3 regions of the Pseudomonas lyxosi genome follow, and region 2 is predicted to be linked to each of the others. Evidence: predicted binding sites of a transcription regulator. Region 2 holds the regulator's gene; each other region holds the start of a gene.
The links. Region 2 encodes sigma-54, which starts transcription at its own class of promoters, with help from an activator protein. Its sites were predicted from a motif close to ANTGGCATNNANNTTGCTNT; they were not measured.
Positions count from the first base shown of each region.

Region 1: flhA (flagellar biosynthesis protein FlhA) is a predicted target of sigma-54. The motif match lies at 1,674-1,693, and genes of this name have one in related genera.
Region 3: flgB (flagellar basal body rod protein FlgB) is a predicted target of sigma-54. The motif match lies at 1,470-1,489, and genes of this name have one in related genera.

Region 1 is NZ_CP180481.1:6,460,924-6,464,197, forward strand. It holds gene flhA (flagellar biosynthesis protein FlhA) at 1-1,654, opposite strand, end outside; gene flhB (flagellar biosynthesis protein FlhB) at 1,892-3,031, opposite strand; gene fliR (flagellar biosynthetic protein FliR) at 3,035-3,274, opposite strand, start outside.
Region 2 is NZ_CP180481.1:2,436,732-2,440,005, reverse strand. It holds gene lptA (lipopolysaccharide transport periplasmic protein LptA) at 1-128, shown strand, start outside; gene lptB (LPS export ABC transporter ATP-binding protein) at 128-853, shown strand; gene ACMXYI_RS11250 (RNA polymerase factor sigma-54) at 1,038-2,531, shown strand; gene hpf (ribosome hibernation-promoting factor, HPF/YfiA family) at 2,606-2,914, shown strand; gene ptsN (PTS IIA-like nitrogen regulatory protein PtsN) at 2,927-3,274, shown strand, end outside.
Region 3 is NZ_CP180481.1:3,060,239-3,063,512, forward strand. It holds gene ACMXYI_RS14055 (chemotaxis protein CheV) at 1-351, shown strand, start outside; gene cheR (protein-glutamate O-methyltransferase CheR) at 398-1,225, shown strand; gene flgB (flagellar basal body rod protein FlgB) at 1,531-1,938, shown strand; gene flgC (flagellar basal body rod protein FlgC) at 1,942-2,385, shown strand; gene flgD (flagellar hook assembly protein FlgD) at 2,401-3,123, shown strand; gene flgE (flagellar hook protein FlgE) at 3,155-3,274, shown strand, end outside.

The sequences.
Region 1 (3,274 bases), 2.7 Mb from region 2:
CCTGCAAAACCTTGAGCAACTGAGACAGAGACACCACACCAGGCACCAGCTCTTCGGCGAGTTTTGGCGAGCTTTTGGCCAGCAATTGCATGAGTTGCTGCACTTCTTCGTGACCGATCAACTCACTCGAGTGCTTGTACAGAATCTGGTTCAAGTGGGTTGCCACTACCGTACTGGCATCGACCACGGTGTAACCGAGGGATTGCGCCTGGGCACGCTGGCTGATTTCGATCCAGACCGCCTCAAGACCGAAAGCCGGATCTTTGGCGGTAATGCCGTTGAGCGTACCGTAGACCTGCCCCGGGTTGATCGCCAGCTCGCGGTCCGGGTAAATCTCCGCTTCGGCCAGGATCACCCCCATCAGGGTCAGGCGATAGGCACTCGGCGCCAGGTCGAGGTTGTCACGGATATGCACGGTCGGCATCAGGAAGCCCAGGTCCTGGGACAGCTTCTTGCGCACGCCCTTGATCCGCGCCAGCAATTGACCACCCTGATTGCGGTCCACCAGCGGAATCAGCCGGTAGCCGACTTCCAGGCCGATCATGTCGATCGGAGTGACGTCATCCCAGCCAAGCTCCTTGGTTTCCTGAGCGCGAGCGGGCGATGGCAGCAGTTCCTGTTGACGCTTGACCTCTTGCAGGGCCTGAACCTTGACCACGTTCTGCTTCTTCCAGAACAGGTACGCGCCGCCAGCCGCCAGGGCCGCCATGCTGAGAAAGGAAAAGTGCGGCATGCCCGGCACGAGGCCCATCACCGCCATCAAACCCGCCGCCACGGCCAACGCTTTGGGCGAGGCGAACATCTGGCGATTGATCTGCTTGCCCATGTCTTCCGAACCGGAAGCACGGGTTACCATGATCGCTGCAGCTGTAGATAAAAGCAGTGATGGCAATTGCGCCACCAAACCGTCACCGATGGTCAGCAGTGCGTAAACCTTGCCGGCATCGCCGAAGCTCATGCCGTGCTGGAAGATACCAACCGCCATGCCGCCGATCAGGTTGATGAACAGAATCAGCAGGCCGGCAATGGCGTCACCGCGAACGAACTTGCTGGCACCGTCCATGGAACCGTAGAACTCGGCTTCCTGTGCCACTTCCATCCGCCGCAGTTTGGCCTGGTTCTGATCGATCAGGCCGGCGTTCAAGTCGGCGTCGATGGCCATTTGTTTACCGGGCATCGCATCGAGGGTGAAACGCGCACTCACCTCGGAAATCCGCCCGGCACCCTTGGTCACCACGACAAAGTTGATGATCATCAAAATCGCGAAGACGACGATACCGACCACGTAGTTGCCGCCGATCACCACCTCGCCGAACGCCTGGATCACCTTACCGGCGGCGGCATGGCCGTCCTGACCGTGGAGCATCACCACTCGCGTGGAGGCCACGTTCAGCGCCAGTCGCAACAGGGTCGCCACCAGCAGAATGGTCGGGAACACCGCGAAATCCAGTGGCCGCAACGCGTAAACACAGACCAGCAAGACGACAATCGACAACGCGATGTTGAACGTGAAGAACACGTCCAGCAGGAACGGCGGCACCGGCAACATCATCATCGCCAGCATGACCAGCAGCAACAACGGCACACCCAGATTGCCTCGACTTAAGTCGGCAACGTTTGTGCGAGCACTGTTGAATAACTGAGAGCGATCCACCGGTTTTCCCCGTTCCTTTAAAGCAAACTTTTTGACGCCTGAAGCAGGCGCAGAGCCGCTACTGCAAGAAGCCTTCCAACTTTTGCCGAGGCGGGAAATAGAGGGGTGTAATGAGCTTTTGTAGCAGCTGTCGAGCCTGCGAGGCTGCGTCCGAGAACGAAGTTCTCGCAAAGGTTTACGACTGCTGCGCAGCCGGACGCAGCCTCGCAGGCTCGACAGCTGCTACAAGCGCGGACCTCAGGAATCGCGCCGCAGGTCCGGCGGAATCGGCAGGTCGTCCTTGAGCGGATCCGGGCGTTTGCCCTTGCCGGCGCGGTGCTGGCGGATCTGGTAGACGTAAGCGAGCACCTGCGCGACGGCAAGGTAGAGCCCGCCAGGGATTTCCTGGTCAAGTTCGGTGGAGTAGTAGATCGAACGCGCCAGTGCCGGCGACTCTAGCAGCAGCACTTCGTTGGCCACTGCGATTTCACGGATCTTCAAGGCCAGGAAGTCGCTGCCCTTGGCGATCAGCATCGGCGCCCCACCCTTGTCCGGATCGTACTTGAGCGCTACGGCGTAGTGGGTCGGGTTGGTGATGACCACATCGGCGTCGGGAATCGCCGCCATCATCCGGCGCTGGGACATTTCGCGCTGCAGCTGGCGAATCCGTTGTTTAACCTCTGGCTTCCCTTCCTGATCTTTATGCTCGTCACGCACTTCCTGCTTGGTCATCAGCAGTTTCTTGTGGCTTTCCCAAAGCTGCACCGGCACGTCCACCGCGGCGATGATGATTAGCCCGCAAGACATCCATAACGTACTCCAGCCCACTACCTGCAGGCAGTGAATGACGGCCAGCTCCAACGGTTCGTGGGCGATGCGTATCAGGTCATCGATGTCTGACGATAACACCTGCATAGCCACAGCCAGGATGATCAAAAACTTCGCAAACGCCTTAAGCAGCTCCGCCACCGCCTTGAACGAAAACATTCGCTTGAGGCCGGCGGCAGGGTTCATCCGACTGAATTTCGGTGCCAGGGAACCCGCTGCGAATAGCCATCCACCAAGGGAGATCGGCCCGATCAACGCTGCCAGCACCAGGGTGATCATGATCGGCTGAATCGCCAGCAAGGCTGTCAGCCCTGAATTCAACAGGTAAGTGCTCATGGAGCGCTGATCGAGAATGACTTCACGCGACAGGGAGAAATTCTGCCGCATCAATTCCATCAAGTCTTGCGCCAGCGCCCCGCCGAAAATCAGCAGCGCGACGGAACCGGCAATCATGATCGCAAGGGTGTTGAGCTCTTTTGAACGCGCGATCTCACCCTTCTCACGGGAGTCTTTTTTGCGCTTCTCCGTGGGGTCTTCTGTTTTGTCCTGACCGCTTTCGCTCTCAGCCATGACTCAGCGCGCCCGTGCCAGTTCGCGTAACAACTGCAAAGCCTCGGAGGCCAGCGGTTGATACTGATTGATGATGTCCGCCAGCCCGACCCAGACGATGAACAGCCCGAGCACCAGTGTCAGCGGGAAGCCGATGGAGAAGATGTTCAGTTGTGGCGCCGCCCGGGTCATGATGCCAAACGCAATGTTGACCACCAGCAACGCAGTGATCGCCGGCAACACCAGCAACAGCGCGGCACCGAG
Region 2 (3,274 bases):
TCTACGACACGGTCAAGAAGCTTGCGAGCGCCGGTCGCGCGACGGGCAACAAGGTCACCGAGTCGCGTCCGCGCATCGACATGGTGATCCAGCCGAAGAAGAAAACCGACGAGCAAAAGGCCCAGTAATGGCAACTCTGAAAGCTCAGCATCTGGCCAAGAGCTACAAGAGCCGCCAGGTCGTGCGTGACGTCAGCCTGTCGATCGACAGCGGTCAGATCGTCGGCCTGCTGGGTCCCAACGGCGCCGGCAAGACCACCTGCTTTTACATGATTGTCGGCCTGGTACAGGCCGATCAGGGCCGCGTACTGATTGACGACCTGGATGTCAGCCACCAGCCTATGCACGGTCGTGCGAAGGCCGGTATCGGCTATCTTCCGCAAGAAGCATCGATCTTCCGCAAACTCTCGGTAGCCGACAACATCATGGCGATCCTCGAGACCCGCAAGGAACTCGACAAGGCCGATCGTCGCAAAGAGCTGGAAAGCCTGCTGCAGGAATTCCACATCAGCCATATCCGCGACAACCTCGGGATGAGTCTGTCCGGTGGTGAACGCCGCCGTGTGGAAATCGCCCGGGCACTGGCCACCAATCCGAAATTCATCCTGCTCGACGAACCGTTCGCCGGCGTGGACCCGATTTCGGTGGGCGACATCAAACAGATCATCTATCACCTCAAGGCCAAGGGCATTGGCGTGCTGATCACTGACCACAACGTCCGTGAAACCCTGGATATCTGCGAAACCGCCTACATCGTCAACGATGGCCAACTGATCGCCGAAGGTGACTCTGCCACCATCCTGGCCAACGACCTGGTCAAGGAAGTGTATCTGGGCCATGAGTTCCGCCTGTAAGCACTGAGGTGTCTGGCTGGTTGCCCGAGCGCTTGTCTCGATAAAAAATCAACATTTTTTTATTGTTACAGCGCTCTAGGCAAACGCTGCAGTTTCGGGCATATAATTTGCTTATGTTTGGCGCTCCGGCGCCCTGTAGTGGATGGCGCATGTGCGCCGGCGAATAAGGTGTTAAGCCCCTGCCATGAAACCATCGCTAGTCTTGAGAATGGGCCAGCAGCTGACGATGACACCGCAGCTGCAACAGGCCATCCGCCTGCTCCAATTGTCGACCCTGGACCTGCAACAGGAAATCCAGGAGGCCCTGGAGTCCAATCCGATGCTCGAACGCCAGGAAGAAGGCGACGACTTCGATAACGCCGACCCCTTGGCCGACAAAGCCGAACAGCAACCCAACGTAGACATTCAGGAACCCTCCTACCAGGAAACCGCCCCGACGGTTGATAACCTCGAGGAAGGCGACTGGAACGAACGCATCCCCAACGAACTGCCCGTCGATACCGCGTGGGAAGACGTCTACCAGACCAGCGCCAGCAGCCTGCCGAGCAACGATGACGACGAGTGGGACTTCACCACCCGGACATCGGCCGGCGAAAGCCTGCAAAGCCACCTGCTGTGGCAACTGAACCTGGCCCCGATGTCCGACACCGATCGCCTGATCGCCGTGACCCTGATCGACTGCATCAACAATCAGGGCTACCTGGACGAAACCCTCGAGGAGATTCTCGAAGCGTTCGACCCGGAACTGGACATCGAACTGGACGAAATCGAAGCCGTCCTGCACCGCATCCAGCAATTCGAACCCGCTGGTATCGGCGCCCGCAACCTGGGCGAATGCCTGCTGCTGCAATTGCGCCAGTTGCCCGCCAAGACGCCTTGGCTGGTCGAGGCCAAACGCCTGGTCACCGATTACATCGACCTGCTTGGCAGCCGCGATTACAGCCAGCTGATGCGTCGCATGAAGCTCAAGGAAGATGAACTGCGCCAGGTGATTGAACTGGTGCAGAGCCTCAACCCGCGCCCAGGCTCGCAAATCGAGTCCAGCGAAGCCGAATACGTCGTTCCCGACGTGATCGTACGCAAGGACAACGAACGCTGGCTGGTGGAACTGAACCAGGAATCCGTGCCACGACTGCGAGTCAACGCTCAATACGCCGGTTTCGTGCGCCGCGCCGATACCAGCGCCGACAACACCTTCATGCGCAATCAGTTGCAAGAAGCCCGCTGGTTCATCAAGAGCCTGCAAAGCCGCAACGAAACCCTGATGAAAGTAGCCACTCAGATCGTCGAGCATCAGCGCGGCTTTCTTGAATACGGCGACGAAGCCATGAAACCGCTGGTCCTGCATGACATCGCCGAAGCGGTGGGCATGCACGAGTCGACGATTTCACGGGTGACCACGCAGAAATTCATGCATACCCCACGGGGCATATATGAACTGAAATACTTTTTCTCCAGCCACGTCAGCACCTCCGAGGGCGGTGAATGCTCGTCCACGGCGATCCGCGCGATCATCAAAAAACTGGTTGCCGCGGAAAATCAGAAAAAGCCGTTGAGTGACAGCAAGATCGCTGGTTTACTGGAGGCACAAGGCATTCAGGTGGCTCGCCGCACCGTCGCCAAGTACCGCGAATCCCTCGGGATCGCGCCTTCGAGCGAACGCAAGCGGTTGATGTAGAGCCACGCCACAGCGTTCCAGTGGCAGGCATTTCTGCCTGCCGCTTTATGCACTGGCAACGAAGGAGAAGCTGTATGCAAGTCAACATCAGTGGACACCAACTGGAAGTGACCGAACCTCTTCGCACCTACATCGGCGAAAAACTCGAACGATTAGAGAGGCATTTCGACAAGATCACCAACGTGCAGGTCACGATGACGGTCGAAAAGCTCAAGCAGAAAATCGAAGCCACGCTGCATATTCCCGGCAATGAAGTGGTCGCAAACGCGGAGCATACCGATATGTACGCGGCGATCGACGCACTGACCGACAAGCTGGATAAACAACTCAAAAAGCATAAGGAAAAGACCCAAAGCCTCCTCCAGGGCGCGACCGGTCGTTAACACTCCCAACCCATGATCCGACTTGAAAGCATCCTGACCCCCGGCCGTTCCCTCGTGAACGTGCCGGGCGGCAGTAAAAAGAAAGCCCTCGAGCAAATTGCCAACCTTATCCACAAAGAAGTGCCGGATCTGGAGATGCAAGATGTCTTCGAGGCTCTGATTGCCCGTGAAAAACTCGGCTCAACCGGTTTTGGCAACGGCATCGCCATTCCCCACTGCCGCCTGAAGGGCTGCACCTCGCCCATCAGCGCCCTGATGCACCTTGATGCACCTATTGATTTCGACGCCATCGACGGCGCTCCGGTTGACCTGCTGTTCGTTCTGCTGGTCCCGCAAGCCGCTACCGATGCGCACCTGGAG
Region 3 (3,274 bases), 620 kb from region 2:
ACCCGTTGCCTGCAGACGGTCGGTGTCGAAGTGGTGGCGTTGAACGACGGTCGGCAAGCGCTGGATTACCTGCGCAAGCTGGTCGACGAGGGCAAGAAGCCGGAAGAAGAGTTCCTGATGATGATTTCCGACATCGAGATGCCGGAGATGGACGGGTACACCCTCACGGCCGAGATCCGCAACGACCCTCGCATGCAAAAGCTTCACATCATCCTGCATACTTCGTTGTCGGGTGTATTCAATCAGGCGATGGTCAAGAAGGTCGGTGCCGATGACTTCCTTGCCAAATTCCGTCCTGATGACCTGGCATCCCGGGTAGTCAACCGGATCAAAGCAGCAGACATCAGCTAGGGGCCTTTTGCCCCTAACGGTTAATACGATTTAAGAGGCGGCATCTTTGTCTACGGGTAATTTGGATTTCGAACAGTTCCGGGTCTTCCTGGAAAAAGCCTGTGGCATTTTGCTCGGTGAAAACAAGCAGTACCTGGTCTCGAGCCGTCTCAACAAACTGATGGAACAGCAAGGCATCAAGTCCCTGGGTGAGCTGGTCCAGCGCATCCAGACCCAGCCGCGCAGCGGTTTGCGCGAGATGGTGGTGGATGCCATGACCACCAACGAAACCTTGTGGTTTCGTGACACCTATCCGTTTGAAGTCTTGAAGAACAAGGTGCTGCCGGCAGCGATCAAGGCCGCCCCTGGCCAGCGTCTGCGGATCTGGTCGGCGGCCTGTTCGTCGGGTCAGGAACCGTATTCGCTGTCGATGTCGATCGATGAGTTCGAGCGCGTGAACATGGGCCAGTTGAAGATGGGCGTGCAGATCGTTGCCACCGACCTGTCCGGCACCATGCTGACCAACTGCAAGACCGGCGAGTACGACAGCCTGGCCATCGGCCGTGGTCTGTCGCCCGAGCGCCTTCAACGTTACTTCGACCCGAAAGGGCCGGGGCGCTGGGCAATCAAGGCACCGATCAAGAGCCGGGTGGAGTTTCGCTCGTTCAACCTGCTGGACAGTTACGCGGCGCTGGGCAAGTTCGACATCGTATTCTGCCGCAACGTGCTGATCTACTTCTCCGCCGAGGTGAAGAAGGACATCCTGTTGCGCATTCACAGCACGTTGAAGCCAGGCGGTTATCTGTTCCTCGGTGCTTCCGAGGCGCTGAACGGTTTGCCGGATCATTACCAGATGGTCCAGTGCAGCCCGGGGATCATTTACCAGGCGAAGTGATTCGTTGGCGTCATCAAAAAAACGGGAGTCCTCAGGGGCTCCCGTTTTTTTTGCCTGCTCATTCCTCAAACTCACCGCCCATCCCCTGTGGGAGCGAGCAAGCTCGCTCCCACAGGGTCCGGTGTTGTTCTCTGGGTCGTTGGAAAGCGGCAGAAAAGCGGCAGGCGGCGGAAATCGGTTGCCGCTTTTCTGGCATTGCCACATTGCCACTGCCCGCAAAGCCCCGGTTTACGGGCTTTTTTCAATTGGCACGACGCTTGCTATGTTCATGTTACGAAAAATCAGGTCACCCGAAGGTTTCCGACATGAGCATCAGCTTCGATAAAGCGCTCGGTATCCACGAACAAGCCCTGGGCTTCCGCGCTCAGCGTGCTGAAGTCCTGGCCAACAACATCGCCAACGCCGACACCCCGAACTACAAGGCTCGGGATCTGGACTTCTCGAAAGTGCTTGCCGAGCAGAACGAGAAGACCAAGAGCGGCACTTTCGCCTTGAACATGACCAACAGCCGTCATATCGAAGCCGAAGGCCTGGGCAATGGCGACGAGTCGCTGCTGTATCGCACGCCGATGCAACCGTCGATCGACCAGAACACCGTGGACGCCCAACTGGAACAGTCGAACTACGCGGAAAACGCGGTCAACTTCCAGGCCAGCTTCACCCTGCTCAACAGCAAATTCAAAGGGCTGGTGTCAGCCCTTCGTGGAGAGTAAGTCATGTCTCTAGCCAGTGTTTTCAACATTGCCGGTAGCGGCATGAGTGCCCAGACCACTCGCTTGAACACCGTCGCCTCGAACATCGCCAACGCCGAAACCGTCTCGTCGAGCATCGACCAGACCTACCGTGCACGGCACCCGGTGTTCGCCACCATGTTCCAGGGTGGCCAGAGCGGCGGCAGCGATTCGCTGTTCCAGAACCAGGATGCCGCCGGCCAAGGCGTGCAAGTACTGGGCGTGGTCGAAGACCAGAGCAACCTTGAAGCGCGCTACGAGCCGAACCATCCGGCGGCCGACGCCAAGGGCTACGTCTACTACCCGAACGTCAACGTGGTGGAAGAAATGGCTGACATGATTTCCGCGAGCCGTTCGTTCCAGACCAACGCCGAAATGATGAACACCGCCAAAACCATGATGCAAAAGGTCCTGACCCTGGGTCAGTGATAAGGGGCGACTCAGATGAGTGTTACCGATACCACCAGTGGTTTGAGCCTCAAGGACATCCTGGCCAACTCCTCGATCAAGACCAACACCAGTGCCGACGGCCTGGCGTCGGCGACGAATAGCGCCACCGGCAACAAGGCCCTGGGCAAGGACGCGTTCCTGCAGTTGCTGGTAACGCAACTGAAAAACCAGAACCCGCTGGAACCGCAGGACAACGGCGAGTTCGTCGCCCAGTTGGCCCAGTTCAGTAGCCTGGAAGGCATCACCACGCTCAACGACACCGTCAGTGGCCTGGCGAGCAACTACAACTCGTCCCAGGCGTTGCAGGCGTCGTCGCTGGTCGGGCGTTCGGTTATTGCACCGGGCGACAAGGCTGTGGTCGACACCTCCAAGAGTTTCAGCGGCACCATCGCCGTACCGGCGTCGGTGGACCCGGTCAAGGTCAAGATCACCGATGCCGATGGCAAGGTTGTCCGCACCATCGACCTGGGCAGCGAGGTCGCCGGTACTTCCACTTTCATCTGGGACGGCAAAAACGATGCAGGCGAAGTGGCCACGGCGGGGACCTATACCTTCGGCGCTACGGCGACCTACGACGGCAAGGCGACCTCGCTGGTGACTTACCTGCCGGCCACCGTCAACAGCGTGACCATCAGCCAGACCGGCGGTGAGTTGATGCTCAACCTGGCCGGGGCGGGCAGCATCGCTCTGTCCAAAGTACAAACCATTGGTATGTAGAGCCGACTAACACGGCACAAAGGAGTGGAATATGTCTTTCAATATCGGCCTTAGCGGTCTCTATGCAGCCAACAAACAACTGGACGTGACCGGCAACAACATCGCCAACGTCGCGACCACCGGTTTCAAATCGTCCCGTGCGGAATTCGAA